Regions from separate parts of the Alteromonas macleodii ATCC 27126 genome, predicted to be linked through region 3. Evidence: predicted binding sites of a transcription regulator. Region 3 holds the regulator's gene; each other region holds the start of a gene.
The links. The regulator LexA, encoded in region 3, represses DNA repair genes until DNA is damaged. The targets are predictions, from matches to a motif close to TACTGTATNNNNATACAGTA.

Region 1: a site for LexA is predicted at 8,267-8,286, ahead of MASE_RS18780 (exonuclease domain-containing protein). Genes of this name have one in related genera too.
Region 2: a site for LexA is predicted at 6,460-6,479, ahead of MASE_RS00210 (recombinase RecA). Genes of this name have one in related genera too.

What each region holds. Positions count from the first base shown of each region.
Region 1 is NC_018632.1:4,409,379-4,419,793, reverse strand. It holds gene purH (bifunctional phosphoribosylaminoimidazolecarboxamide formyltransferase/IMP cyclohydrolase) at 1-840, opposite strand, end outside; gene fis (DNA-binding transcriptional regulator Fis) at 923-1,216, opposite strand; gene dusB (tRNA dihydrouridine synthase DusB) at 1,247-2,245, opposite strand; gene prmA (50S ribosomal protein L11 methyltransferase) at 2,615-3,493, opposite strand; gene MASE_RS18810 (substrate-binding periplasmic protein) at 3,785-4,546, shown strand; gene MASE_RS18805 (amidase) at 4,676-6,295, shown strand; gene MASE_RS18800 (high-potential iron-sulfur protein) at 6,394-6,687, opposite strand; gene MASE_RS18795 (flavin reductase family protein) at 6,910-7,539, opposite strand; gene MASE_RS18790 (zinc ribbon domain-containing protein) at 7,532-7,723, opposite strand; gene MASE_RS18785 (hypothetical protein) at 7,910-8,197, shown strand; gene MASE_RS18780 (exonuclease domain-containing protein) at 8,315-10,415, shown strand, end outside.
Region 2 is NC_018632.1:43,062-53,476, forward strand. It holds gene MASE_RS00190 (substrate-binding periplasmic protein) at 1-167, opposite strand, end outside; gene MASE_RS00195 (hypothetical protein) at 148-939, opposite strand; gene MASE_RS00200 (error-prone DNA polymerase) at 1,081-4,170, opposite strand; gene MASE_RS00205 (Y-family DNA polymerase) at 4,207-5,694, opposite strand; gene MASE_RS00210 (recombinase RecA) at 5,694-6,446, opposite strand; gene MASE_RS00215 (hypothetical protein) at 6,694-7,206, opposite strand; gene MASE_RS00220 (DUF885 domain-containing protein) at 7,209-8,960, opposite strand; gene MASE_RS00225 (DUF1820 family protein) at 8,999-9,334, opposite strand; gene MASE_RS00230 (M28 family metallopeptidase) at 9,524-10,415, shown strand, end outside.
Region 3 is NC_018632.1:4,538,220-4,548,634, forward strand. It holds gene coxB (cytochrome c oxidase subunit II) at 1-923, opposite strand, end outside; gene lexA (transcriptional repressor LexA) at 1,506-2,132, opposite strand; gene MASE_RS19325 (COG1470 family protein) at 2,245-5,805, opposite strand; gene MASE_RS19330 (sensor domain-containing diguanylate cyclase) at 5,978-8,263, opposite strand; gene plsB (glycerol-3-phosphate 1-O-acyltransferase PlsB) at 8,531-10,415, shown strand, end outside.

The sequences.
Region 1 (10,415 bases), 130 kb from region 3:
GAATTCTTTTACGCACTCAAGCGCCGCATCCGTGTCAGCAATGTTGTTGAATGACAGTTCTTTACCCTGAAGCTGAGTAGCGGTAGCCACAGACGCTTCTTGAACATTGTTTTCAACATAGAATGCCGCTTCTTGGTGGCTATTTTCTCCATAGCGAAGGTCTTGCTTCTTAGTAAGCTGCATGTTGTAGGTACGTGGGAATTCACTGTGCTGGTGGTCACAGTCTGCTTCACAACCTGTGCTGTCTAAACGAGCACCAAAGTAGTTTGCAATCATGCCGTCGTATTCGGCCGTATGTTCAAACGCTTTAATCGCAAGGTCAAAACGGGTGTTGTACGTTAACGAGCCATTGTTGTCGTTCATCTCTGCAAGCACGCGAGAGTAGTCCGCCGCATTAACAACAATAGTGACATCTTTATGGTTTTTCGCTGCAGCGCGAACCATCGTTGGCCCACCGATATCAATATTTTCAATCGCATCTTCTAGCGTACAGTCTTCGTTTGCCACGGTAGCAGCAAACGGGTAAAGGTTAACCACCACAAGATCGATAGGCGCAATGCTGTGTTCTTCCATCACTGCTTCATCGGTACCGCGACGACCAAGGATACCGCCATGAATTTTCGGGTGAAGGGTTTTAACGCGGCCAGCCATAATTTCTGGGTGACCTGTGTGATCAGACACTTCTTTAACAGGTAAGCCAGCGTCAGCGAGAAGTTTAGCAGTACCGCCCGTCGACAGAAGTTCTACGCCAGCGTTATGCAGCGCTGTCGCGAAATCGAGGATACCGGTTTTATCAGAGACACTAAGGAGAGCACGTTTAATTGGTTTTGGTGTTTGCATAAATTTTAAGTTTCTAATGTTGTAGTGTTGAAACAAAAAGAGCACCGATTGGTGCTCTTTGGTGGGCAAAGCCCTTGGAATCTTAGTTCATGCCGTATTGCTTAAGCTTCTTGCGAAGTGTGCCACGGTTGATGCCCATCATGATGGCAGCGCGGGTTTGATTGCCGCGTGTGTAAGTCATGACTTCTTCTAGCAGCGGCGCTTCAACTTCAGCCAGTACCATTTCGTACAGGTTATCGATGTTTGCGTTATCCAGTTGCTTAAGGTACTTATTAACCGCTTGCTTTACAGAGTCACGCAGTGGCTTTTGAGCTTGCGTTTGTGAAGGCGTAGTTACTGTAGTAGTAAAAGGTGAAGTCACGTTTTGATCGAACATAATACTGTGTTGCTCTTAAGTTAGTCATCACTATGCTGCGGGAGAAATCTGTCGGGTTTCTCGTGTCTGCAGCGCTTGAAAATATGCATTTAGTGCATCGAGTTGCTCATTCGCATCATCGATAGCGTTAAACGTTTTACGAAACTGACGATCCGTATCGTGCTCCGCGAGATACCAGCCCACGTGCTTACGGGCAATTCTCACACCGGCTATGTCGCCATAAAAGTCCTGCACATTGGCTACGTGCTCATGCAAGAGTTCATATAACTCTGACAGCGGCGGTGCTGGTAGGTTCTCGCCCGTTTCAAGATAATGTTGGATTTGCTTAAATATCCAAGGTTTACCTTGCGCGCCGCGACCTATCATTACGCCATCTGCACCGGTGTAATTCAGCACCTCTTGTGCTTTCTCTGGAGAAGTAATATCACCATTTGCAATAACAGGAATTGAAATTGCCGCCTTTATTTGACGTATGGTGCTGTATTCAGCTTCTCCTTTATACATACAAGCTCGTGTTCTGCCGTGAACAGCAAGCGACTGTATGCCGTTTTGCTCTGCAATGCGGGCAATCTCTACCCCATTGCGATTTTCTGGGTTCCAGCCGGTACGAATTTTTAGTGTCACGGGTACATCAACAGCATTAACTACTGCTTTAATAATCGCTTCCACTGTGTCAGGGTATTGAAGCAATGCAGAACCTGCTAGCTTCTTATTGACCTTTTTAGCAGGACAACCCATGTTGATATCGATGATTTGCGCACCGTTCTCAACATTAAATTGTGCTGCTTGAGCCATAAGCTCAGGATCAGCCCCAGCTATCTGTACAGAGCGAATGCCTTCTTCACCCTCATGATTCATTCGCGCTTGTGATTTAGCTGTGTTCCAAACTTTCGGATTACTCGAAAGCATTTCTGAAACAACAAGCCCTGCACCTAAGCGCTTACAAAGTTGGCGAAACGGTCTGTCTGTTACGCCAGCCATGGGGGCCAACATCAAATTGTTTTCTAACTCGTAAGGTCCAATTCGCATTGTAAAATGTATAGCTCGCCATCTAAAACTGCACAGAAAATATACACCCGGCTAAAACGGGGCGCTAAGTGTACGTGTTTTCGCAAGGCTTGAAAAGGCTAAAAATCGCACAAAATTTCACTCCGTGGTCTTGACAGTGAAAAAAATCTGTCACATTAGTAAGCTAACGTCGATTTTTAGTTTAAATATTGTACGAAAGTCTTACAGCCCCCGATTTGAAAGGGCTGTAATGTGAAAAAATTAACAATTAATTAGGCGGTAACGTGCTTTTTCGTACAAATTTTCGTCGCAATTTTGAGGTGGTTGACCGAAAACACACTATTCTAACTGGGCGTAATATTCACCGACTGGTCGGTTTATCGCTCAAACTTAGTGTTTTTTGCCCGACACTCTCGCCCATTCGCCATCTATTGCACTGGGTTCAAGTGTAATATCTTGAGCGTACGCTTCTTCTATGCGCGTAACTTGCTCCGCCAAAATGCCAGAAAGAACTAACAAACCGCCTGATTTGCAGTAATTTGTAATCACGCTTTGAAGTTCTAGTAATGGACCTGACAAGATGTTCGCCATCACGACATCGGCTTCAAGCTCAGGCTGGTCTTCAGGAAGGTATACATCCAAACGGTCTTCAACGCCGTTGCGTCGTGCATTTTCTTTTGTTGCTTGTAGCGCTTGTGGGTCGATATCAATGCCGATGACGCGTTTAGCACCCAATTTCAACGCAGCCAGCGCTAATATTCCAGAGCCACAGCCAAAATCGACAACGGTTTTATCTGTCATATCTATGCCGTCTAGCCAGCGCAAGCAAAGCGCTGTGGTAGGGTGCGTGCCAGTACCAAAGGCAAGCCCAGGATCTAGCATTACGTTAACGGCGTTTGGATCGGGAACATCGCGCCAGCTTGGGCATATCCACAAGCGCTCGCCAAATTGCATGGGATGGAAGTTATCCATCCACTCTCGCTCCCAGTCTTTGTCTTCAAGTGGCTCAAGCTTATATTTAAAATCAGGGCCTAAGACTTTGGCTTTACCCAAGCGCTGAAGGATGCTTTTCATATCGGCATCAGCTTCAAATAAGCCGACGACTTGTGTATCGGGCCACAGTAACACTTCACCCGGCTTGGGCTCGTACATAGGGGTGTCTTTCGCATCCACATAGGTCACTGCTTGTGAGCCGTTGGCCGTTAGCATGTCGCCTATTGATTCTGCATGTTCAGAGGAGGTATTAATTCGAAGTTGTAGCCAAGCCATAGTTATCGTTCATTGAGACCTTTGCGCTTTATTGTACCTTTGCTTGGCAGTAAACAAAATGCAGGCAAGCGAAAAGCTTTCAGTAAATGAGAACGCGATGCTTACAGAGGCATGATCAAATCTAACCACTTTGGTTTTCAACAGGCTCTCACGTACTCAATAAAACTTGGCTGCTCAATTGATTACGTAAGCCTCGAGAAAAACTAACCTTTTGTCGACTGGTGAAATTCTAATATAAGTTTATATTATGAGAAGGGTATCGTTTAATTTATAGTCTGGTTCATCTGTTGTATGCGCGCACTTTTATCTGCTGTTTGTTTACTGTGTTTTATCATACCGCTTAGCGCGAAAGAGCTAGATGTGGTTGTAGGCTGGAACAAGCCTCCATACGTTATTTCACAAGAGCACACCGGCTTTGAAGTTGACTTGGTGCGGGCGATCCTTGCTGAAATGGGATATGGATTGTCGCCTATTTATGTTCCTTTCGGGCGTACGGCAAGGTTATTAAAAGATGACGCCGTTGACATTGGACTTACCCTTAATCCTGCACACACAGTCGATCAAAGCATTTTATCTGAGCCATATATTATCTATCAGAACGTCGTGGTAACACGGGCAGACAGAGAACTGACGATAGACAGTATCGACGATTTGAAAGGTAAAAGCGTCATTGCTTTTCAAACCGCTCAATCGGTATTAGGTGAGGACTTTGGGCGAACTCTCGCATCGCAAACTACCTATATAGAAATGGCACGACAAGATCGTCAAGTGGACATGCTGATGCGCGGCAGTGTCGATGTTGCCATTCTCGATAGAAATATTTTCAACTACTTCAAATCTGCAAACAGTGCTTATGCCGAAGACGCAACCGTCTTTCATGAGCTTTTTCCTATATCGCCTTACAGTGCTGCAATCCCCGACCCAGCGCTTAGAGCCAAGTTTAACGCCACCCTTCGGCTATTTATTGAAGATGGGCGGTATCAGTTACTGCTTGATGAATATAAGCTCGATAACCTCCTTCATAAGCTTCCCGTTGCGGAAACGGCAAAATAATTCTTAGACAGTGAACTATTTCTGATTCAACGTATAAGAAACTAACATTACGTTACCTTCTATTGCCGTCAAACGCTGCATAATAAGAAGGAGTAACAGGCGCTAGGATCATACGTTAAGGAAAGGTTTATGTTGAAACAGGGTTTTTTGCTGGCCGTAGTCGTGCTATGCACTGCATGCGTGTCTCAAGCAAATCATACAGATAAGATTGAGCAATGGTTAGATAAGCCTGCTCACGTTCAGGCGCAAGCTATTGCGAGTGGCGACACGACATCTGCTGAGCTCGTTAGCGGTTATCTTGCGCGAATCGAACGGCTAGATGAAAAGGTAAATAGCGTCTTAGCGTTGAATCCTAACGCGCTGACCGAAGCGAAGGCCATCGATAAACAACTAGCGAATGGCGAGACGCTCGGCCCTCTGGCAGGTATTCCCGTACTGCTAAAAGATAATATAGAAAGTGCAGAGATGCCCACCACAGCCGGCTCAATGGCGCTTATTACTAATGACACTGGTCGCGATGCGCCTATCGTAGAAAAACTGAAAGCGGCAGGGGCAATTATTTTGGGTAAAACCAATTTGTCTGAATGGGCAAACTTTCGATCTGAATCCTCTATCAGCGGCTGGAGTGCAGTTGGAGGGCTTACCCGAAACCCCCATATGCTATCAAGAAGTGCTTGTGGCTCGTCATCGGGCTCGGGCGCTGCCATGTCGCTTCGCCTCGCGTCACTTGCCGTGGGCACCGAAACCAATGGCTCTATTATTTGTCCGGCATCCATAAACGGGGTAGTCGGCTTTAAACCAACCGTGGGCTTGCTTTCCAGAACTCACATAGTGCCTATTTCTTTCAGTCAGGACACCGCAGGACCAATGACGTCTAACGTTCAAGACGCCTGGCTAATGACGGCAATCATGGCGGGCCCTGATGCAAGCGATAACGCGACACTAGATGCTGAGTCTCACCGCCCTTCTATGCCAACATCTTCAATGCTGGCTACAGATTTAAAAGGCAAGCGTATTGGTGTGGTTAGGTACCGCCAAGGCGATAACCCTCATGTACTGGCTGTTTATGAAAAGGCGTTGAACCAGCTTAAAGCATCGGGCGCGACGCTGGTGGACATCAGTGACTTCTCTCAGCCAGATTCATTTTGGGCAGACTCCTATAATGTTCTGCTGAGTGAGTTCCATCATAGTATTAACGAATACTTGTCGGGGTCTCCAGCAGAGCTTCCTGCAAGGAACTTGTCTGAGCTTATCGATTTCAATAACAAAACAGAGCGCGAGTTAGCGTTATTCAATCAAGACATTTTCGAAAAATCGCTCGCGTCGGCAGCCATTGACAGCGAAAAGTATCAAAATGCACTGCGCCTTATTCAAGACACGGCGGGCAAAAATGGTATTGATACGTTATTAGCAAAGCACAATGTTGATGTACTAGTTGCGCCCTCAAACAGCCCTTCTTTTTTAATAGACGGCGTATATGGTGACCATTCGCCAGTCGGTTTTATCGGTATCGGGTATTTGGCCGCAATTGCAGGATATCCGCATCTCACAGTGCCCGCTGGACAGGTGAAAGATCTTCCTGTGGGAATTAGCTTTATTGGTGGAAAGTGGCAAGACGAAAGCGTGTTGAAAATAGGTAGAGTCTTTGAAGCAAAACACGGCTTCTTCATTAAGCCTGGCCTTCTGCCTACACGTTTTGACAACCCAGCGCTAAAAGGTATCGAAGACGGAATTGACGTAGTTCGCTAGCGGGAAATGAGGATACATAATCGTATTTCGCCTCAACAGAAACGAAAAAAGCCCTTGGTTTAACTCAAGGGCTTTTGAACGTCTTTTCTTTCGATTGGTTAGCCAGGCTTTTTCACCCAAGCGCTACACCAGCCATCAGCGTTAACAAGCTTATTAGGGAAAATGTTACAAGGGCGGTGTTGTTCGCCATCGGCGCCCTGCACATACATGCAGTTTGCGCATTTTGCACCTTCAACAGTTGACGACGGTGTGTAGTTCAGTGCTTTTGCAGTAGGGTCATCAGCGCTCAATTGTTCTTGAGCCTGAGCACGTAACGCTACACCACCTAATGTAAGACCGATAACTGTCGAGCCAGAAAGCTTTAAAAAGTCACGGCGATTTACAGATTTCATAACATTCTCCTTAAGAGATAGAAACGATAATGATTCTTTTTTATTCAGTGCCTTAAACGCAAAAACCTGCCCAAAGAGGCAGGTTTTGTTTCATGTTTAAATACTATCTCTTTTTGAAAAAAGATCGAACGAAATGTCGCATTTTCGCTTGATCCAGATTAAATAAACTTCAGAGTTACAACCTTAAGTATTGAATGTAAGACCGTTGGACAGTTTATTAGTTCACTTCACGGTTAACTTTACATCGGGCTTTGCATACGCAAATTGCGCAATTCGTTGTGTGCTGTGGTAGCTGTCTAGGCCTGAGATACAGGCCGTTTGCGCTTGTTCTATATCTGCATAGCCGTCTGAATCTATTATTTGCTCAGGAACGTAGAGCTCCTGGATTTCGCCGATAACCATTTCGGTTTCATTAAGCAAAGTAAAATGCTGTGCTACTTTTAAGCCCATTTTAATTTCACTTTCTTTGACATACGGCGCACTGAAGGACTCACTGATCTGCGCGGTTAAACCAACGGCTTCAAATTCACTTTCATCTGGCGCATAGCGGGCTGATGTTTGGTGGGCTTTGTCGACCCAGTCAACAGCCACGTGATTTAGCGTATAAAAGCCCTGCTGTTTTATATTGCTCAACGTATCTCGCGTGACGGTATGAGGACGCATGATCATGCCAATGAGAGGCGGGTTTGCACCGACATGAACAATAGAGCTCACTATAGCCAAATTGTTTGTAACGCCGTTTGTTGTACCCACCAAAGTCGCCGATTTAAAACCAGACAAACTATTAATTAGGTTTGCGCGGTAGCGCTGTGCAAGGGCGTCTATATCACCGCGGGTAAACTGCTTAGTCATTCTCTCTTTCTGCCTCTATCTGAATGTCATCACCGTGCTGATAAGCAGTAAGTTCAATGGGCTGACAACACACTTGGCAGTCGAGCACCTGTACTTGGCCAACATCGTTAATTTCATCTATTTCAACATCATTTGGGGCCATACAGTAAGGACAGGAAAAGCTCATGGAACGAGTTAAACTCATATTTAAATGCCTTTGTAATCACTAATGCTATTTGTTACGTAATGCAAAGACGAGTGGATTTTCTTTTAGACACGCCCTTTGTATCTGATTTTAAGAGAAAAGGGCAAGACTGCCATTTGACGCTTATGAGTAATCAGAAAACTGGGTGCACAAATAATAGATGTGATAGACGAAAAAGGTGGCCTTGTGGCAAATAAAGTTGGTCAATGCCCGTGCTGTAATAGAGAAACTCGCCTTACTTACCATCATCTTATTCCGCGAAAAATGCACAGGCGTACCTATTTTAAAAAGCACTTTAGCAAAGCGGAGCTTCAGGACGGCATTTACATTTGCAGACAATGTCACAGCGGTATACATCGATTTTATGATGAGATGACGTTAGCCAAACACTACTTCAATTTGCAGCGTTTATTGGCAGATGCGCAGCTTTCTTCGTTCTTTCATTGGGTGTCTAAACAGCGCGTACGCGTGTAAAAGTACACGCTGTGCACTATTGGCAGCAGATGTGATACCCAATCGCGGAGGATTTAATTTGATTCGCGTGGCTGTATAAATATACACTGCTGGTGTTTTCATAGCCAAAGATACCTCATGCGAAAAGATTTACCGCCACGTTATTACCTTACACACTTTCACGAGTTCCTTGGGTTCTTTGAGGGTGCTAGCAGGGCGCTTCTAAGTGACGAAGCCACTGACTTTGTTAGGCGTTTTAAAGCGTTAGACGATGACAAACAGTGTATTGTTGTGCGCGCTGCAAATCGCAAGTATGCAGTGATTGACAGGACGCAGTTCAATTATAGCGAAATCGCTGTGCCACAAGAGCAAATAGATTGGCTTACCGACAACGGCTGGTTTGGTGACCTTACCCACGCTTCGCTTAATGACATCGCTGGTGTCTTGACCAAAGATGCTCTGCTTGAGCTACTTGCTGAATACGGCAGTATTCAGGGGCTCGCATCTCTCACCAAGCCTAAACTCGTGACGTTGCTTAATGAACATATCGAAGCTAGAGGCTGGCCAGAGCGTTTTTCGCTAGATAACTACTTAGTGTGCTTGTTCGACGATGCACTTCGCTATTTGCTGTTTATCTATTTTGGTAACACCAAAAGCCGCCTAAATCAGTTTTCTATGCGCGATTTAGGCGTAATGAGAACCCGTTCTGATTCCGTAACGGATACGGCGCGTTTTGAAACTAAAAGCGACGCCCAAGCGTCATGGTTTTACGCCAACCATTACAGCCAGTTAGCTTTTTATAACGATGATATGTTGCTTACCATTGCCGAAGGTGAACTGCCCATTACAGAAGGTGTGTCGGCCTGTTTTTATCGCGACCAGTTTCTCTATGCACTAGGTCTAAAAGTGCTGATGTTTGATAGAGCGAAAGGGCTAGAAGTATTGAAAGCGGCGCAAAGCGATAAGGCCAAAGAAAAGTGGTTAAGAGAGAGCTACAAGGACGGAAATGAAAATAGTGTTAAACAGACCCTTGAAGAGATAATTGATAATCCGCAATCGGATACGCTGTTAGCATTTGCAGAAGATTTCTATGCCCGTAAATACCACAAAAAACGCACCAGCACGGTTACCGACATGCTTCGCAATGCTAGCCGTACACTGGATATTGACGTAAGCCAAAATCAACAGGTTGAGCGTGGTGTGCTGGCGCATTATGCAAGGCACGGCATTGAAGGCTGGCGCACGGAAAACCGATTGTGGCGCAGTTTGTTCGGCCTTACCTTTTGGAGGCAACTTTACGAAGAAGACACGCTGGTTACGGAGTTTGATCGCAGGCCGTTATCGCTTAAACAGAATAACTTTTACGCCAAGTTTGAACACAGTATTGAAGCGTTGTTACAGGCGCTTGATAGCAAACAAAAACTGCGTTTTCATATTCACAAAATGGCCACGATGCACTATGGCAAAGTGAATAGCCTGTTTATGTGGTCTAGTCATTTGCTTACGCCTATAGAAGCGCTAATTGAGCATGGTTCGCTAGATTCGATTTATGCTTTACTTCGCATGATGTGCAAAGACTTTGAGAGCCTCCGAGATGGCTTCCCCGATATCATGGTATTTGACGGCGCACTTCGCTTTGAAGAAATCAAAGCGCCTGGCGATCAGCTTCGCCGAAATCAGCTGGTTTCAATTCAACGTTTGCAGCAAGCTGGATTTGACGTTGCGGTAACAACAGTGAAATGGATACGCGACCCAGCACAGCCTTATGTTGTGGTAGATATAGAGACCACTGGAGGAAACAGCAGCTACAACCGGATTACCGAAATAGGTATGGTAAAACTTGTGGGTGGGAAAGAGGTAGACAGGTTTCAAACCCTGTTAAATCCGCAGCGCCGAATTCCTAGCAACATTACCCGCCTTACTGGAATTTCGGATGACATGGTGGCAGATGCTCCGCTTTTTGCTGAAGTAGCGGAGCACGTGGCAAATTTCACCGAAGACGCTGTGTTCGTTGCTCACAACGTAAACTTTGACTACGGGTTCATTAAGCAAGAGTTTGCAAGACTAGAGCAAAGTTTCAGGCGACCCAAAATGTGTACCGTTCGCGAAATGCGTCGCACCTATCCTGGGCTGCCTTCTTACTCGCTGGCAAACTTAACAAAGCATTTTCACATAGAAATGGAGCAGCATCACCGCGCACTGAGCGATGCGAAAGCCGCCGCCGAGTTGTTGAAGCTAG
Region 2 (10,415 bases), 160 kb from region 3:
AACCCCTTTTCATGATCCGATGAAAAGTTGTAATACGGATAATATTCAATATTTTGAGCGCCTACGATATAGGTGTCGGCTGAAACAAAAGGACTTGAAAGTGTGCATGCAACTGGTAGTACAACCATTTGCACAAAGCGACGAATACTATTTCCAAACCTCTTCAATTTTCAATCCTTGTTCTATCAAAAGCTTCTGAGACAACTGCTCGAAAGGGGTTATTCCGTATTTTGTTTTTATACTATCAATTAATTCTGGATTTGAGGATATGAACTTATTAAGTTCACTAATAATGTCTTGATGATAAAGCGTAGATAGGGAAAAAGGAATTTCATTATGTGGAAGCGTCAAATCTAAAGTAAATGCATCTTGCTCATATGATAGAGGAGCAGATCGCTGGCTAACGAAATACTCTAAATCTAACCCGTCTACACGTGCTTGGTACAAAAGCGCCAAGCCTTGTTGAATATCCGTAACCCAAGTTATTTGGGTACGTTGAGTGTCTATTCTTTCTTGCCAATTTACCGGTGTAAAGCCTAACGGCATAGCGAGGTTTTTTATCTTTTCGATGCCTTTCCCAGCGTTCTGTCGTTTTACAATTGTCCCCGTTACTGCGCTGGTTAATGGGAGGGAAAAGTACTTGTCATTTGAAGTGGTAATGCTGTTATACCAGCCTCTATTATCAGGGTATACAAAGTCAACATTACCTTTAACTAACTCGAGTTGAAGCCGTCTTATAGGCAAGCTTAAATACACAAACTCGTGTCCCGAAGCTTCAGAAAAAGCTTCTAAAATTGACCAGGCAACCCCTTTATCTGTTGATGATGCAAAATCGTAATGGGGGAAATAAGCTAAGTTTTGTGCGCCAATCACATATTTATCTGCATAAATATTAAGGCTAAACAAACAGCCAATGAAAAGCCCAATACATCGCATCATTCTAAACTCCAAATGACTACAGCAATTTACAATATACAAATAAATTATCTTTGAAGCATTTCCTTGAGAGGAAGTTTTTTAATACAAAAATAAGTCGCGTATCTATACACCATAATTTATCGTTTTGCGGGTGTAAAATATTCAGTGAAAATCTCTTGAACTTAATGACAGCTTTTCGAGCCACGGCGTCCGATCAATAAGCTTACCTGCGATGATATGAATAACTCCCTCTTTGGAGCGTTCAATAATACCATTTACCTGTAACAGTTTAGCTTTTAAGAATGTTTGTTGCTGAGCACGAGCGGTAGCTTGCCACACCACAACGTTCATATTGCCTATATCATCTTCCAAAGTCAGAAAGGTAACACCTGCGGCAGTGCCTGGTGCTTGACGACCTGTTACTGCGCCAAGCACTTTTACAACAGATTTATTGGTCTTGTCTTTAAGTGAATTGGACCAGCTTATGTCTTTAAGCTTATGCTGCTTCTTGAGTAAAGAAATAGGGTGGTTATTTACTGATAAGCCGGTTGAGGCATAGTCTTCAAGTAAGTTTTCTGCCTCGGTCGGTGCAGCATCCAGTGGTGTGGCATTTTTATCTGCATAAAAATCGTCAGTATCAAACAGTGGTAAACGCGTTTGAGTATCCATAATTCGCCAGCGAGTTTCATATCGATTGCCTGAAATAGTGCGAAGGGCATCGGCGCTAGCCAGTGCCTCTAGTTCATTACTTTTAAGTGATAGCTGCTGTAATTGTTCAACATTGGTATAGCCCTTATCTGAGCGGTTTTCCACGATAAGCTGAGACGATGCTTCACTTAAGCCTTTAATGAGCTTAAGGCCAAGCTGAATGTATTTTTCTTGGCCTTGTACCACCAGAGAATGCTCAACGTCAGACTGGTTAACACAGGGCGCTTCTACCCGTATGTGATGACGCTTAGCGTCTTGAACTAATTGGGACGGGGAATAAAACCCCATGGGCCAACTATTTAACAGCGCTACGTAAAACTCAACGGGAAAGTAAAACTTCAACCAGCAAGATACATAAGCTAATACGGCAAAAGACGCTGAGTGAGATTCAGGAAAGCCGTAACCTGCAAAGCCTTTTATTTGTTCAAATAAGTTGTGGGCGAACGTACTGTCATAGCCTTTGTCCGTCATACCTTTAATAAGCTTGTCTCTGAATTCAAAAATTCTGCCGTCCTTTTTCCAGCTCGCCATAGCCCGCCGCAGCTGGTCCGCTTCTCCGCCACTAAAGCCTGCTGCAACCATAGCAAGCTGAATCACTTGCTCTTGAAAGATAGGCACGCCCATGGTGCGAGACAGAACTTTCTCCACATCTTTAGATGGGTAGCTAATGGTTTCGTTGCCGTGTCGGCGTATCAAATAAGGGTGGACCATATCACCCTGAATCGGACCTGGCCGTACAATGGCTATTTGTACGACCAAATCGTAATAGCGACGAGGTTTTAGCCTTGGCAGCATAGACATCTGAGCCCGTGATTCTATTTGAAAAACGCCTACCGTATCGGCCCGACAAATCATATCGAAAACCTGTTTGTCATCTCCGAGCTTAGTAATGAACGGAATACTGGTTTCAACAGGGTATTGTTTATTGATAAGAGAGAATGCACGACGTATAGCGCTCAACATCCCAAGCGCCAGTACATCCACTTTTAAAAGGCCTAAGGTTTCAATGTCGTCCTTATCCCACTGAATAATAGTACGCTCTTCCATCGCGGCGTTCTCAACAGGAACAAGATCGTAGAGCGGCCCTGCGCTAATAACAAAACCGCCTACATGTTGCGACAAATGTCGGGGCGTGCCCAGTAAAGCTTCGGTAAGGGTAATTAACTGCTGCACCCTAGGCTCTTTAGGGTTTAGCCCAAGCCCCGCCAGCTGAGATTTCCACGGAATAACGCTGTCTCGGCGATTAATCTGCTTTACCACAAAATCAAGCTGTGATTCGCTAAAGCCCAGCGCCTTGCCCACATCTTTAAAAGCCGACTTAAAGCGATAGCAAATAACCGTAGCCGCGATAGCGGTTCTTTCCCGGCCGTACTTTTGATAAATGTATTGGATGACCTCTTCACGGCGTTGATGCTCAAAATCCACATCAATATCTGGCGGTTCGTTACGCTCTTTGGAAATAAAGCGCTCGAACAGCACACTTATTTGCCTTGGGTCTACTGCGGTTATTTCCAAGCAATAGCACACTACCGAGTTGGCCGCAGAGCCGCGCCCTTGATACAAAATACGTTGTCGCTTGGCAAACTGAACAATGTCGTAAATGGTTAAAAAGAAATACTCATACTCTTGCTCGTCAATAAGCGTAAGTTCTTTTTCTATGGTTTGGCGAATATCAGGGGTTATACCTTCAGGAAAGCGCACTTTTATACCGGCCTCTACACGTTCCCGCAAATACGAAGTGGGCGTATACCCTTCAGGTACAAGCTCCGCAGGATAGTGGTAGCGCAGCTCTTCTAAAGAAAATGTGAAAGCGTGAGCAAGGGCATTGGTATTGGCAATCCATTTCTCAGGGTAAAGCTTCTTAATTTTTTGTACGGTTCGCAGACTACGCTCTGCATTACTCAACGCATCCCGACCTATTTTGTCTACACTGGTATGCACGTTAATAGCATGCAATACATGTTGAAGCGGCAGTCTGTCAGCGTGATGCATGAGTACACCTGTACAGGCAATAACAGGAAAAGGATAGGCAGACTGCAGATGATTGTAATGCGCAAACCTGTGGTGATCCCTTCCGTCTAATAGGCGCTGAGCGCCAATATAGGCATCAATACTAGGGTGTTTTTGCAGCCATTCAGCCCAATGCTTGTCTTTAGCTTCTTTGCCGCTTGGTAGCCAAATGAATTTGCAATGGCGAATGGTACGCAAGTCCCACTCAGCTAGTTGGTATTCACCTTTATCAGAGCGACGCCTCGCGTTAGTAATAATTCGGCATAGTTCGCTATAGGCCGCTTTGTTCGGGCACAACAGCACAAAAGATAAAGTGTCATCAAATACAAAGTAACTACCCACAATAAGCGTAATCGGTAGGCCCTGATGCTTAATTTCGTCGAAAGCCCGTACCACTCCCGCTACTGAGCATTCATCGGTAATGGCAAGTGCGTCGTAACCAAGGAAAGAAGCCGTGGTAACAAGCTCTGCGGGGGAAGAGGCACCGCAAAGAAAACTATAATTGCTTTGGCAAAAGAGCTCACTGTATTTCATGATATTGCCTTTACCTTTTTCTTTAACCGCATACCGCTAGCAAAAAAGGCCCTGCACCCACCAGCGGCTCTCTTCATCTTTAAACACTAAAAGCCTTACGCATTGCTCAGTTTGGGCGATGAAATAATCGCGCTTTGTTGGGCTGTCATGCCACCACTCGCTGTGTAATCGCACGGGGCCAAAGCAAATTTGGGTAGCCTGAATAAGCGGTTTAGGTACATCAAAGGTGAAGGTGGGCGTAATGTCACTGCTATAAGCGTAATTACCGGCACAGTTACCGGTGCTCGACTCTGTCACTGTCATATATTCAAACTGATGGCTGTCGGCAGCGCGAGGTTGAAACGTACTGTTATCGCCTAGCTTCGCGTTTAAGCGCCCAATTAATTGCTTTTGTGCAATATCGTTAAATCTGTCGCTAAAAAAGTCGCCATTCTGCGTATCCATTTCTTCAAATTGCTGACAGGTAAGCGCAATGGCTGTGGCTGGCTCAGGCAACACCAGATTCTCAGTTTTAAGACTAAACAAGGGCAGCCAACTTTGTACTGAGGACTGAGGCAGTGCCGAACGTATATTAATATCCATTACAGGTGCTTCTCTGAAATGAATATGTACACTGATGCTGGATGTATATAAGTTTCTTGCCCGTAAATAGTGAGACAAATGCTCAAACTGTTGGGTGACAAAAGGGGTTAGATGCTGCGTGTTTTCAATATCAAAAGGCAATAAGATAAAGTTATCGAAGTGCTCCAAAGGCCTAAATAACGTAACGCGTGGAAAGGTTTCTCCCCTTAACGCAGTAAGATACATAATAGTGTTATTATCAAAGCGCCGACCCAGTTCTTGTACCGGCATGGCCAGTAGCTGTTGTACGCAGGAAACGCCCACCCTTGCCAACGAGTCAATGACTTTAGGGGATAGAGCCGTAATAGAAAGCGGGCACGTACTTAGCGCTTTTTTTATGTCATCGGGTGTATGTAAGTGGGTATTAAATTTATGAAGCGCTAATACTTTTGCGGCCTCAATTGTCCATGCGCTAGCAAAATGATAACGAATATCTGCTTCTGCCAGAGCTTGGGTTAAAGTTTTCCACAGTGGCTTATGACCGCCATAGTAATGAGTTAGGTTATCTAGCCTTACTGCCAGACCGCTGAAACTATTTGAGTGAATGTGGTTGTCTAATACGATATCAGAAGCCAGTGGATAAAGCCGATGGGCTAACTGCGTCAGCATATGCTTTTCGGCTTCTTCACTGAAAGGCAGAATATGCACGTAAGGGCATAACGCCGCTGCTTGGGCTAGCCCATGCCCAATTTCAATGCCTTCTTTTTTCGCAATATCATTACACTGCGTAATTTTGTTTGTTTTACTGCAGTACACTGCAACGGGAGTATTCGACGCTAACGCTGAATACTGGTTGTTAGTTTCGTGCTTCGGCAATTGGCTATGTGCACGCTTACTTCTAGCCGCTTTGATATGGCTGTCTAAAGTTAGTTGATAGCAGTAAATATAAGCCCACAGCATCATTAGCTCACAGAGTGTAATGCCTGATCGGAAAGCGTGTTGTGTGCCATGGCCCATTTAATGGCGTGATTGTCGGGGGTCCACCGATGGGAAATAACAATGTTATCTTTGGGCCACCCATGACGCTGCTTGCGTATGTTCACCGCCAAAGCGTGGGGTTTACCCTTTAGCGCGATATCCAAAGTAATGGGTAATGCACTGTCGCTTTCATTCGTCAGGTTGGCTTGTGAATCGCTCCCCATGTTAGCCTTTGGGTAACCTAACTGTGAGGCCTGCTGTTGCGGTGGAGTATACAGCAAGCACAGCGCATCATTATGCGTTGCCGCTACCTGCAGGCGTCGCGCTTCTTTTTGATTTACAGCATTACTCCACAGCACTACGCAATGGCAAGCCGTACTTTTTAAACATTGCTCTGCTGCCCACAAAGACTCTTGTTCAGAACTTGGTTTTACTACCAGCACTTGTTGCGCTTTAAGCCCCAAGTTTTCTAACCACGGCGACTGTAGTAGCCCGGGAGGGTTAATAAATACCACCAGCTTATGCGTACGGTGTTGGCATATAACCTGTTTAAAGAGTGAAAGTTCACCCATGCCGGTTAACGAAGAGATACGGACAAGACCTGTAGATGTAACGCCACCGTTAAGTGCTTTATCCAGACGCGGAAAACCCAGTGAAAACTTGGTTTCACTTTGTCTCTGATCTCTGGCCCGCCAAATATGCGGGTGGTTATTAAGCACGGATAACGATTTATTCATGGCACTCAAAATAAACTGTATTTTTATACAGTATTATAGTGCAGCAATAACCCTTTTCAAGACAAAAGGTTTTTGGCTTGTTGTTTTAAGCGCTAACTTACTGATTAGTTTGGAAAGGTAAAAAGATTAAACTTTTAAAAGTGTAGGAACATGGCTAGGGTCGCTGACCTTACTACATAGCAAAGCGGGCGACCCTGTTGTACAGTTAGCGCTGCATCAGCGCTAACGAGAGACACAGAGTAAAATGTTACTCTTCAGATGATAGTTCTTTTTGAGCCTTTGCTGTCGTGCCGCTTACTGTTGCTGTAACGGTTTGGCAAAAAGCAATAAATCCATCTGCGGTATTTTTTGCCCACACCATGCGAACGTTGCTAGGTAGAGCCTTTACCACTTCACGAATTTCCTCAAGCGTCACTTCTTCATTAAGCAGCACTTTATTTAACGATTCCTCAAATGACATTCCTTTTTCACAACAGGTCATGACAATAGTTGAAAAGTTGCGCATAAGTGGGTGCAGCGCATTGTATTGAGTTTGGTCGATAAGGCGACTTTTATAGGCACTTTCAATACGAGCAGTAAGGTTTTTTTCCAACGCATCTGTAACAAGAACAAGGTTGCGGTAAGCATACGTAACCTTATTACTGGTCTGCTTATTTGAGTGGCGCAACAGCGCCAGCTCTTTCTGTAAGTTCTGCGCTCGCAGCACAAAGTAAATTAAAAACAGGATAAGTAATCCAATAACACCAAATGCAACGATCATGTTTACTGTGCCTTTTGTTCTTCTATAAACGTGTTGATATTTTGCTCCAAGATAAACAGTGGAACTGAGCCGTTTTCTAACACGGCACGGTGGAATTTGCGCACGTCAAAACGCTCTCCTAACGCTTCTTCTGCTTTCTTGCGAAGGCCTTTAATTTTGATTTCACCAATCTTGTAAGACAAGGCTTGCGCTGGCCAAGAGATATAGCGGTCTATTTCAGTATTTACGTTGTGCTCTGAAAGCGCGGTATTTTCCATCATATAATCAACCGCTTGTTGACGGCTCCAGCCCATCGTGTGCATACCGGTATCCACAACCAAACGACATGCTCGCCACATTTCGTAGCTTAAACGACCGAAGTTGTCGTACGGCGTTTCATAAATACCTGCTTCAATACCTAAGAACTCAGAGTACAGACCCCAGCCTTCACCAAACGCTGAAATATAGGTGTTACGACGTACCATAGGTAAGTCTTCAAGCTCTGCTGCCAACGATATTTGAAGATGGTGGCCAGGCACTGCTTCGTGCAAGGTCAGTGCAGGCAATGCATACAAAGGGCGCTTATCGAGGGCATACGTGTTTACCCAGTAATATCCTGGCTGATCATCGCGGCTAGGATGAATGTAACGGCCCGTTGTATATTTGGGCGCGATAGCGTCTGGTACAGGCGCTACACCGTAAGGCGTTCTTGGCAGATACTCAAAGAGCGAAGGAAGCTTTGCGTCCATTTTCTTTGCAATGAACGACGCCTCTTTTAGTAAATCTTCAGCGCTGGTGGCATAGAATTGCGGGTCTTCGCGTAAAAACGCAATGAAGTCGTTAATGTCGCCATCAAAGCCAAGCTCATCCACAATTTGCCGCATTTGCGCGCGAATGCGTTTTACTTCAGACAACCCTAAATCATGGATTTCCTGAGGCGTCATATCCGTGGTGGTGTAATGCTTGGCTCTATTGGCGTAATACGCAACGCCATCAGGCCAGTTATTCGCGGCAATATCTTCACGGGCATTAGGAATGTATTCATCTACCATGAAGTCGTAGAACATTTGATACGCAGGCAATACGCTGCTGGTTATGGCAGCCTTGCCTTGCTCCGTTAGCGCTGATTTTTGCTCGGCAGTAAAGTACTCTGGAAAGCGGGTAAATGGAGAATAAAAGCCACTGTCCTCGGCATTTTCAACAATGTATGACGCCACCGAGTTCTCAAACCCTTTCAGCACGACTTTAGGCTGCGTGTAGCCTTCTTTTAGCGCCTGTTTCATATACGCAATTTGTTGGTCAAAATAAGGCTTAAGCGCATTTAGGCGGCTAATGTAGGCCTGATAATCTTCTACGCGCTTAAAGGTGGATAAATTAGGAAGCGAGGCCATTGCACCGTGAAAGCCATATTCTGAATTGATAGGCACTAAATACGCGCGATACGTATATTCGTCCACATAGTTAGCTAAACGATATTGTTGCATCAGCAAGGCAATATAAGCATCAGTAGAGATGTCTTCTTTTTTATACTGACTTAAGGCCTTTTGAAAAGTACGCCATTGTTCATTTTGCGCTTTCAGGGCTTTGGGTGAGTTGTCTGGTAATACGTGAGCGAGTGAAGTATCGCCTTCGCGAGAAGCTAGAAGCGGGGAAACCGAAAGCTCGTATTGCCAAATGTCATCAAGTAGTTGATACAAGCTTTCATCGTTAAGGTCCTTTGCAGATGAGCTAACGCTGCAAATAAATAATAATGCTGCTAAAACATAGCGATACATAAGGGTCTCCGGCAACCTTCACCGGAATGACCCGGCGGTTACTCTTTCGTTGGTGTATATATTGGACTAGGGAAAGCAGTTACTTTATCAGATTTATTTTCTAATTTAGTAATTTTGGCTGAACCTTTTTTATTTACGGCGTCAATGCGCAAAATGTTGTGTATCGGTACATAAGTTTTTGTTACTTCAGAAAATTCGGTTTTCAATCTTTCATGACTAGGGTCTACAACAACACTTGTGTGAGTATCCCACACAAAGTCACCTATCTCGATAAAGCCAAACAAAGCGCCCTGCATAAGGCTTTTCACGTATAACTCATAGCGCTCACCGTTGCTGATGAACTGAACGCGGTAAAGAATGTCGTCTTTTGACATAGATGCTGCTCTTCACTAAAAAAATATAAAAACACCCGGAAGCTGAGCCGGCATGCGACTGGCAATTTTACCTTGCTCATAAAATGCGAGCAACGGTAGGAAACACATGGTAAACGTAAGCAGTTTAATGGTATTCCGCCTATTAACTGCGTTACCATGATGCACACTTAGTTATATGGTGAAATTAGAATGATAAAAAAACTCCTTATAGGTAGTGCAATGACAGCAATGACCTTTGCTGCTACTGCCCATAACCACGCATCGACAGACAATGCTTTTAACCCTGATACACAGCGAATCAAATCGCACCTGTTTTTCCTAGCAGATGATTTGCTTGAAGGTCGTGACACGGGCTCTCGTGGCCATGAAATTGCGGCGCTATATATTGCGACCGAATTTGCTAAATATGGTTTGAAGCCAGCGGGTACAGACGGCTACATGCAAAACGTAGCGTTTCGCAAAGCGAATCTGGTTCAAGAGTCTCCCAAGTTTACTTTCACGCAAAACGGCGAAACCGTCGATTTTGACTACCCGAAAGAATATCTAGCTAGCCCGAGCTTGCTTAGCACTGAGGCTAATGTAAAAGGTGAAATGGTCTTTGTGGGCTACGGCATTGTGGCTGATGAGCTATCTCACAACGATTACAAAGACTTAGATGTAAAAGGTAAGGTTGTTGTAGCGCTTGCTGGTAAGCCAAGCGACTTTCCATCAGAAGAGGGCGCTCACTTTGCGTCTGGCTATCAAAAGCAAAAGTATGCGGTAGACAATGGCGCTATTGGCATGATCACTATCACAACGCCTAAAAATGAAAAGGTACGCCCTTATCAAAGCCGTTTGAACTACATCCATACGCCGCGTATGGCATGGTTAGACGACAGTGGTCAGCCTGCAAACAGCTTTTCTCAGCTTAAAGGTGGCGCTTACATGAGTGAAGGCGCTGCGCGTAAGTTATTTGAAGGCGCAGAAAAGAGCCTTGATGACGTTTATGCACAGCTTGAAGCCGACAAAGTACCGCAAGGCTTTGCGTTAAACGGTGTGGTTGATATCAGTAAGACGAGCGTACACGACACCATCACTAGCC
Region 3 (10,415 bases):
CCATTTGGCATATGGCAAGCAGCGCACGTTGCGTTGTATACTCGCTCGCCCTCTTTCATCAGTTCATCCATAGACATATTCATAGAAAGTAGACGCTGCTCTTCTTCTTTTGCTTTACGAACAATCTCTTCTTGTTCGCCCATCCACTTTTCAAACTCGGCGGGTTCTTTAGCAATTACCACAACCGGCATATAGCCATGGTCTTTACCACAAAGCTCTGCGCATTGTCCGCGATAAATACCCGGCTCATTCACCTTGGCCCAAGACTCGTTAATAAAGCCGGGGTTGGCATCTTTTTTCACGGCAAAGTCAGGAACCCACCAAGAGTGGATAACGTCGTCAGAGGTAATAAGAAAGCGTACTTTTTTCCCAGTAGGAATAACCAAGGGACGGTCAACTTCCAGCAGGTAGTTATCTGTTTTCTGGAATTTGTTCTCTATTTGCTCGCGCTGAGTGGCGAGTAAAGAATAAAACTCTACATCGCTATCCATGTACTTGTAATGCCATTTCCATTGAGAGCCTGTTACTAACACCGTCATGTCAGGCTCAGACGTGTCTTCCATAGCAATTAGAGTATTCGCTGCGGGTACCGCCATGAAGATAAGAATAAGGAAAGGAATAACGGTCCAAGCAATTTCGACCTTCACGTTTTCGTGAAAATTCGCTGGCTTGGCGCCACGGGACTTTCTATGTAGATACATTGAGGCGAACATCACGCCAAAAACTACAACCGCGATACCTACACAAATGAAGAACATCAACATATGGAGGTCGTATACCTGCCCACTGATGTCGGTAGCACCGCGTCTCAAATTAAGCGAAGAGGCTTCTTCGCTTGCTTCTTGCGCAAAAAGCAAAGGGGAAAAAAGCAAAATTGGTATACTAGAACACCATTTTGCGAAAACGGTCGTTAGTTGTTTCACTCAGCACCTCCGTAATGGCGTGGTCAAAGACGCTGATTAATTTGCGCGATGCCCTACCAAATGGTTTGCGAACGATTGACCCATAACCTCAACTTGTAAAACAAATTTAGAGTCATTGTTATTATTTTGTTAATCTCTGTATAAGAATTGCGCAATAATGTCGTGCCGTCTAGTCTTTTCTATTAAAAATTTAACGAAGTGGTTAATTTTTAATCATTTACTAAAATGGTCGCGGGGGATTTCACGTGCAAAAAGAGAAAGCCATTGCTGTGAGATGCCCTTGGAATCAAACAGGCATTTTGAACACGGGGTTAAAGTAAATGCTCGACTAACTAGTTAAGAAATCAATAAGTAATCGATTACTCAATGTCGATTTCAAACAAAATTCAAAATAAAAAATGGAAAATACTTGAAGCATTCATAGAAAGAATAACGTGAGTAATGATAAAAATAAGCGCGCAGAAAACCAACAGGTTTGCTGGGCAGGATAAAACCTAAGTTGGCAGATTGAAGAAAAAAACAGGAACAAAAGACATAAAAAAAGCGGCTAACGCGCCGCTTTTATACAAACAAGCTAAAATACTACATCCAGTCAGCGTTTCTGATCACACCCACCGCAATGCCTTCTATCGCAAAATGTTCAGTCGCCAAATCAACTTTTATTGGTGCAAACTCATCATTCTCAGCATGAAGCAATACTTCACGCCCGCGTTTCTCTAGACGCTTTACGGTGACGTCTTCATCGACACGCGCCACAACCACCTGACCGTTGTGTACATCAGTGGTGCGATGAACAGCGAGAAGATCACCGTCTAAAATACCAATGTCTTTCATGCTCATACCGTTAACGCGTAGCAAAAAGTCGGCATGGGGTTGAAACAGTGCAGGATCGACTTTGTAGTGCGATTCAACATGCTCTTGCGCCAAGATCGGCTCACCGGCTGCAACACGCCCAATTAACGGTAGGCCTTCTTCTTCTTGTGCGTCGTTATCAAGAGGGATATTGAGCTTAATGCCACGAGACGTACCAGGCAAAATTTCAATCACGCCTTTACGCGCCAATGCTTTCAAATGTTCCTCTGCTGCATTAGCAGAACGAAAGCCAAGCTGACGGGCTATTTCCGCACGAGTAGGCGGCATTCCCGTTTCTAACATGGTTGTTTTAATAAGTTCTAAAACTTCGGTTTGTCGAGCTGTGAGTGGGCGCATAAAAGACCTGTCTGTTCATACAGTTCCTGTAAGTATATACACCTAAAACTAAATAACAAGCACTTGCCGCGTCTTTTGCGATCTGCAATAGCCTACGACAAGTGCTTTCCTCTTATTTTACGAGAAGAGCCATGTTCGGGTTACTAATTTGTAACTCCAGCTCCCCATCACTATTTTGACGTGTGCGCATGCCTTCAACATTATCGAGCCCAAGTCCAGGGCTTTGCCACACCACATTGCCTTTATTATCAACCTCAACCACGCGATATGCGATGCTGTCATAATAATTGTACGAATAGTCATTCTCGTTAGGCTGGTAGATAGCGAGAATCGACTGATTAGACGACGTCGTTGGAACAGCCGCTATATACTGAGGGTAGAATGACGGTGCTATAGCGTCTTTGAGTTCTAATGCATCGCTCGCCACGTCATAAACATTGATGGTGTTGTAGTTTCTATTTAAACACGCAAATTCAAGTTCGCTATCACTATCAAAATTTACCGTGAGCAATTGGTCACAATTGGTTTCCAATTCATTCAATCCAACAAATTCACCATCCTGCATTTTATAGAGCTTGAGCGAACTATAGCCCCCAACAGCAAAATAATGCACACCGTCTTTTTCAGAGGCAGCAAGCGCATTAATTGAAAAATCGTTAATGATTGAGTCGATAAGCACCTGATTCTCGATATCAAACGCTTTAAGTCGATTGTTCTCAATAATAACTGCATCGGCGTAACTATCGTTATTTACGTCAATGGCTTCAATAAACGAAATTTCACTATTCTGATTATTGTTCAGTGTCCACTGAATAGCGTTATCTGTAAGTCTCACGACATTAAACGACGAACTATAATCCAGTGCCCCTATTAGTAACTCACCCACACCGTCATTGTTGTAGTCTGTAACGACCGGTTTGCTATAGTTATAGACATCTTCGCCAACCTCAGCACTTATCGCAAAGTTATCCTCTTTATCTACCGATAAAATCTGAATAGATGATTCGTAACTACTTGTATCGCTAACAAAGACGGCTCTTTCATCATTATCGCCATAAGGTGCCCAACCCGCGGCATGATATCTACTCGCGCGCGGCGCACCTTTTATATCTGACAAGGCATATTCACCGTTGGCATCTTGTTGCGCTACTAAAATTTGGTTCTCACCAGTCCAAATAATGTCGTCCACATTGTCATTGTCTAAATCGTCAATGAGAAGTGACATGCCACTGTAAGTGTTGTGGTTAAGAGCCCACTGCTCAGAGATTTGTCCCGCTTCTAATGCAAAACCTCTAACTTGTCCCCACTGACACTCGGAGACAACCACTATTCCTTCTGTAGCTGGGCTTTCTTTACTATAGGCGATATCACAAATGTCACCATGTTCCGCCGTTGCCAAACTGCTTTTCGATACTGCTGAGTAGATTGAGATATCATTCCAACTATCGGCACCGATGATTTCATCTACACCATCGTTATTCATATCACCCAGCACAACAAATGCGTCGCTGAACCCGCTACCGTATAGCCATTGGTTGGCACCGCTTTCGATATCAAATACATAACCATTGTTCGTTACCATTTCTATCGATGCGTCATCATCTACGTTACCAAAAGAAAGGTTATTGACGCCGTCAATATCGTACTGTTGCAACTGCTCACCTGTGCGAACATCTACAATGGCAATAGAAGTCGCATTGTAATATTCGCTCCCATATAAATAAGCAACTTCATCAACTCCGTCACCATTGATGTCGTAAAATAAGCCAGAAATAATACTATCTTCAATAATAAACACCGCTTCTGCGTTACTTTCGCGGTCTTTTATTACAGACAATCCCTGTTGAGTAAGAAGGTAGATTTCATCATTATTGTCACCATCAACATCTTGGGTATGCACGCTTCTAATTTCGCCTTTAGTTGGCAGTTTATACGGATACACATAGGTATTTTTAAGCGTATTGCCTTCTAGCGAAAATGCGCCCACGTTGCGAGCATTTACCGTGATAAGTTCACTTACACCATTGGTCGAAGCAATAGCAAAGCCGTGATTATAAATTGGTGTCATCACAGTAGTACGAGCATAAGCCGGGGCCTTGTCCGCATAAGAAGTGATTTCGAGCGTTTGTTGGGATTCAGTTCCGTCTAAGCTAGCGAAACTAAACATATAAGTTTGAGCGTTGAAAAGTTGATTCGCAGGTACATTCCAGGTCATCAGACCTTCCGCATTTAACGAAGCACCGGGAGGCGCTGAAATAAGCTCTCCCGCGACGTCATCGTCAACTCTGTCTGGGTCACTCATCGATACGGTAAACTCTACGTATCCGCCCGCAGTTACTACTTCAGGCATATTCGATGCAGTGAGCGTCATAGGAGAATTGCCGATCTCAACGAAAGTAGGCTGGGATTCGACAACGTTAATACCGTCTGACACCACCATGGTAACTTTAACTTCATCACCGAAGACTGCGCTGTAAGGTGGCAGCGTGGTACCATTAACATCGTCAAGGACTACACCATTTACATACCAGCGAAACGAAATCACCAGCTCTGAGTCGGGAGTATCTGAATCATGATAGTAGCCAGGCTCAACGGTGACTTCATCTGTGGTATAGACAGTCTCATAGGCATAGTAATAAGGCTGATTCACTACAGGAGGTACGGATATCGCATCGATATCTGAAAGCGCAAGGCCAGTATGATTTCCGCTGGCAAACGCTGTTAGATTATTAAAGTATACACCTACATCGTAAATATCATCGCCGTTGTTATCTTCGCCATAGCGAACTGCGCCATCAATAACGTCAATTCCAGCCGTTTTATCTCCTTTTACGACCAGCGAGCCAGATGACGAATAGGGAAGGTCGCCCTGATCAGAAGAATATGCAAAGTCCAATTTGCCTTTAGACGCAATGTAGATTGAACCATTAAGTTCAGACACGAAGGTGTTGTTTGTCACCCCTTCTGCTGATGTGCCACTGACCTTGTAAGTTTCACCATTGTGCGTGACAGTAAGATACTGCCTCGTCTCTTCATAAAACGTACCTGTTTGTGGGCGATAGCGAAAATCAACACTTAAGTAGCCTTTTAATGTTGTGCGCACGCCACCGTCTAGCATAGACAAAGTAGTGAAATAAGACGTTACTTCGGAGCTGTTTTCACCTGCGTCAGTAATAACTAGCGAAAATTGTCCGTCATACCGAGTGGAGTCGTAATATTGAATGCACTGATCATAATCTACAGTAATCGTTCCTGTACCCATGTCTTCATCAAGCTTACCTGAGTATGTTACTGATCCTGATTCATAGCACTCGGTCGTACCTTCAACGTTGCCGTTCTCATCTAGGAAGGTGTAGATATCATATTGATCTACATAGGGTGAGCCACTTGTATGGTCACCAAAGAGCGTGATGTAAACCTCTTGTACTGCGCTGATATCCACAGTAGAGACTTTCGTTTCTCCACTGTAGTTCGCATCAGCATAGGTGGTTGCCGCCGAGTTTAGTCGTGACTCTGAGTAATCTAAAGGATTTGATAAAATTTCTAGTGCTGTCGGCTCAGGTGGAGGTGGTGGGTTTGTAGGTGGAGAAGAATCAGAGTCACCTCCACCACCACACGCAGTTAGAGCTAAAAGAGAAAAAAGGCCAGAAAAACCCAAGCGCGAAGTTTTCATACATCGTCCCTGATTTAAAAGGCATGTCGGCTTTTTAGTTAAAAGCTCAAAACAAGCCTAATTATTAAGTTTAACAAAATATTCGTTTTTTATAACTTAACTTTATCAATCTAGCAACAGCGCCTTGAGCGTATACGCTTATATTTAATGTAGGCGAAGCCACGTACTATTATTATTCATCCCATACGACTTGGTTTCTGCCCTGCTCCTTGGCTCTGTACAGCGCCTTGTCAGCAAGCGATAAGAGGGCGCTGAAATCCGCCTCAAAGGTGTCTTTGATAAATGTTGCGCCGATGCTGATCGATAAATTCATCGTGTCTGTCTTGTAGGTCACCCTTCCTTCTTCAACAGCAATGCGCAGTGCTTCTAGCTGCCTATGGATCTCTTCTTTCTTGTCACCTATCATGACTATTGCAAACTCTTCTCCTCCTAATCGAGCCACGACATTTGGCGCTTGATTATGTTTAGCTATTTTTCTCGCAACAGCAATAAGCGCCTGATCTCCAGCATCGTGACCGTAGGTATCGTTTACTTTTTTGAAGTGATCAATATCGACGATAGCAACACATCCTCGACAATGTTGTTTTGAAAATGAGATGCACTCGTCAAGGAACGCGCGTCGGTTATAAAGGCCCGTTAAAGAATCAGTCATCGCCAAATGCCTAAGCTTCTCTTCAGCAACGGCTCGGGCTTCCTCAAGCTCTACTGCGTAGAACAAGCCAGCCAAAGCATCTAAAAAGGGCTGTAGAAACTCAGCATCTTCGTCAGTGTAGGTATCAAACTTATTCGCTAAACCGACCATTCCCACTACTTTATCTTTCACTTTTATTGGTAGGCCTAAAAATCGGCTAATGCGCGGATGACCGTGCGGAACACCTTTGGAATTAGGGTGACTGTTTGGCGCATTACTAATGGTAACTTCTCCCGTTAAAATTGAGGTTCCAAAAAGGTTATCGAAGTTGCTAAAGTAGAGGTTTCGTTTTTTGTACTCTGCATATTGAGAAAAGCTACTGTTATCCCAAACAATTTCAGAAATCGCATGAATGAAAAGTCTAGATGAGCTACCGTCTCCTTTCATTTGGCCGACAAAGGCAAACTGGCTATCTGAGATATCTATGAGTTCAGCCAGTACGGACTGACACGCCATCGTCAAGTCATTGTTTTGGAGATATGATGCCCGGGTTTTATTGATAAATTGAAGGAGCTGGGTTTTCTTTCTCTCATGCAGTTCGCTTTCCATTCGCTGCGTTATATCTCTGTGAATACCTGCTATACGAACCGGCTTACCTTGGGCATCTGTCTCAACGGTTTTCCCATAACTTTCAACCCAAACCCAAGAGCCATCAGTGTGTTTCATGCGAAATGTGGTGTTAAAGACTTTGCTCTTACCAATTAGATGCATGTTGAGCTGCTTTTCAACTTTGACGTAATCCGCGGGATGAATGAGCTGTCTAAAAAAGCGGGAGCCACTGTCATAGTATTCATACTCAAGACCAACAATGTCGCACCAGCGCTTGTTGACTTGATTAACATCGGCGGCCAAGTTCCAGTCCCATGTTCCTAACTCTGAAGCCTCGAGTAATAAACGCATCCGCTGATTGGTTTTATTGAGCTTGTCTTCCACATACTTTTGGTCACTAGTGTCAAACAAAAATGCTTGAACCGAGTACAACATGCCGTCTTCGCGAAAATTTGCCGTTGATATCATGCTCACCCAAATAGTACGCGTTGGCGTCCTTATCTGAAGACGGCAGGTGTGCGTTTCAACACCTTCCATGTGGGCCTGCATAGCAAAGGTAAAATCACCCTCCGCCTCCTCAGACAGCACCTCACTCAATGCCACCGTTCCAGTGAGCAAATCTTGGGGTGAAACTCCCAATACACGCTCACTATTTTTCGAGATATACACCAGCCTCAACGACGTATCATAGCGCCACGTTGCCAACACAATAGGAGACTTCTCAATAAGCCCATGCTCGCGTTTAAGCGCTTCGTGTTCTCTTGAAAGCGAAATATGCTGACTAACCAAAGCACCTATTCTCTCTAAAACTTCTAAGTGTTTTGCGTCTATTTCTCTTGGCACGGTATCAATTAAACATACGGCACCGATTACCTGATCATTTATCTCGATCGGCGTTCCTGCGTAGAAACAAATGTGAGGTTCTCCGGTGACGAGAGGATTATGCATAAACCGTGGATCTTCTTGCGCGTTGCTAACAACCACCTGCTTGCGCTCTTCAACGACGTGACTACAAAACGCATGTTCACGAGTGACTTTAGAAAGAGTGGTTCCGTAGTGTGCTTTAAAGGTTTCTTCAAACTCTCCGACGACGCCAATGAGTGCGATCGGCACCTTGTATGCCTCTGCGAGCACCATCATTAAATCATCAAGATCTAACGGCACTTCGCTATTGAGCATAAAGTCATCAATTGTCTTTAACCGGCTTTGATCATCCACTACTGCTTGCTCATATTCATTTGCCCTTATAAAAGTAGTAACAGTCCGGCTGTACCGCAATTAAATACAGCTAATGTTACGTTCTCTGTATTCGAACCCATTATAGAAATGGCTGTGACTCACAAGAAAAGGAGAAGGGCGCTTTTGAACTTCCCATGTTATGAATAGTCATTACAGCATGAGAAGCGATGAAATTGGCTTGTCGCGAGATTGTGACGCGTTTGTGTTACACTTCACCCGTTTTTATTTCATAGGATTACATAATTCATGTCGTGGATGCGAAAAGCCCTTCTGTCGGTATTTCATTATCCTGTTAAGTTACTGGTTAAAGCCCACAGCATTCCAGTTAACGTTGAAACCGAATTAGGAATAGATAAAAGTAAACCTATCGTTTATCTACTCCCCACCAACTCAGTGACAGACCAACTTGCACTGAGAATGTCGACTAAAGCGCTAGGTTTACCTAGTCCTACAGAAACCCTCACATTAGCGGGGCGAGAGTATTCGTCGACCTTATTTTTACGCAAAACCCAGCCTCTTTTCCGCTCGTCGGCTAAAGATACGGGAATTGAAGACGTTTTTACTGACCTCTTTCATTTGCATAGAGACCATGAAAACCTAGATTTACAAGTTGTTCCTGTCTATGTGACGTGGGGCCGTGCCCCGGGTCGTGGAAAGCCAGGCTTAAGCGATCTTATTGCTGATAAAGCGGCGCCAAGTTGGCTTCGTAAGTTGTTCATTGTGCTGTTTTTGGGCCGCGACAACTTTATTAACTACTCTAAAGCCGTTTCTGCACGCGCGATGTCCAATCAACATGGTAGTGACCAAAGTATTGCACATAAGCTTGTGCGCGTAGCAAGCACTCACTTTCAAAGAAAGCGCCAAAGCATGACTGGCCCTACGCTGTTAGAGCGTCAAGAACTCAATAATAGTGTGTTGGGCTCTGATGCAGTGCGTCGCGCTATTGCTGAGGAATCACGAAGCAAGAAGGTGTCTCATGAAAAAGCGAAAGAGACTGCCCAAACCTACATCACAGAAATCGCGGCAGACTACCGCGAAGGGCTAATTCGTTTTGGCGACAGGCTACTTACCCGTATATGGAACAAAATTTATAACGGTATTAGTGTAGGTCATGCCGATCGCATTCGTGAATTGGCGGCTAATGGTCATGAAATCATCTACGTACCGTGCCACCGTAGTCACATGGATTACCTATTATTAACTTACGTGATTTATCACGAGGGTATGGTTACGCCACATATCGCTGCAGGTATCAATCTGAACTTTTGGCCGGTTGGAAAAATGTTCCGTCGTGGCGGTGCTTTTTTCTTACGCCGCAGTTTTGCAGGCAACAAGCTCTACACAGCTGTTTTCAGAGAATATCTAGAGCTGCTGTTTAACAAAGGCTATTCGGTAAAATACTATCCCGAAGGTGGCCGCAGCCGAACCGGCCGTTTGATCCCACCGAAAACGGGCATGCTAGCCATGACCATTCAAGCCATGCTCAAAGGCGTTAACCGTCCCGTTAGTATCGTGCCTGTTTATATCGGCTATGAAAACGTGATGGAAGTGAAGAGCTATTTGAACGAACTCAAAGGCTCTAAGAAGAAAAAGGAATCTAACCTTCAGGTGTTCTCGGCTATTCGTAAACTCAAGAATTATGGTCACGGATACGTGAATTTTGGCGAACCCATTGCGCTTAACCAGTTTCTTGAAAATCATGTGCCTAACTGGCGAGATTGTCGCGATGCCGAGCCAGAGAAAAAACCAGCGTGGCTGACACCTGCGGTTAACGAACTGGCCAATAATGTCATGACGCGAATTAATCGCGCAGCGGCATTAAATGGTATGGCGTTAGCGTCGTTATGCTTACTGTCTTCTAAACGACAGACCATGAGTGAAGCAGAGTTAAAACAAGCAATGGGCGACTTCATGGACTTGTTTAAAGCGGTACCGTTCAGCGATGATGCCACCATTCCAGATTCATCAGCGGAAGAGCTACTGCGCGATACGCTGAAATTAGGCCGCTTTGACGTAAAAGAAGACGATTATGGGCGTTTGATCAGTCCTCAACCAAAATCAGCGGTATACCTCACTTATTATCGCAACAACATTTTGCACTTATTCGCGATCCCAGGTCTTATAATGGCGT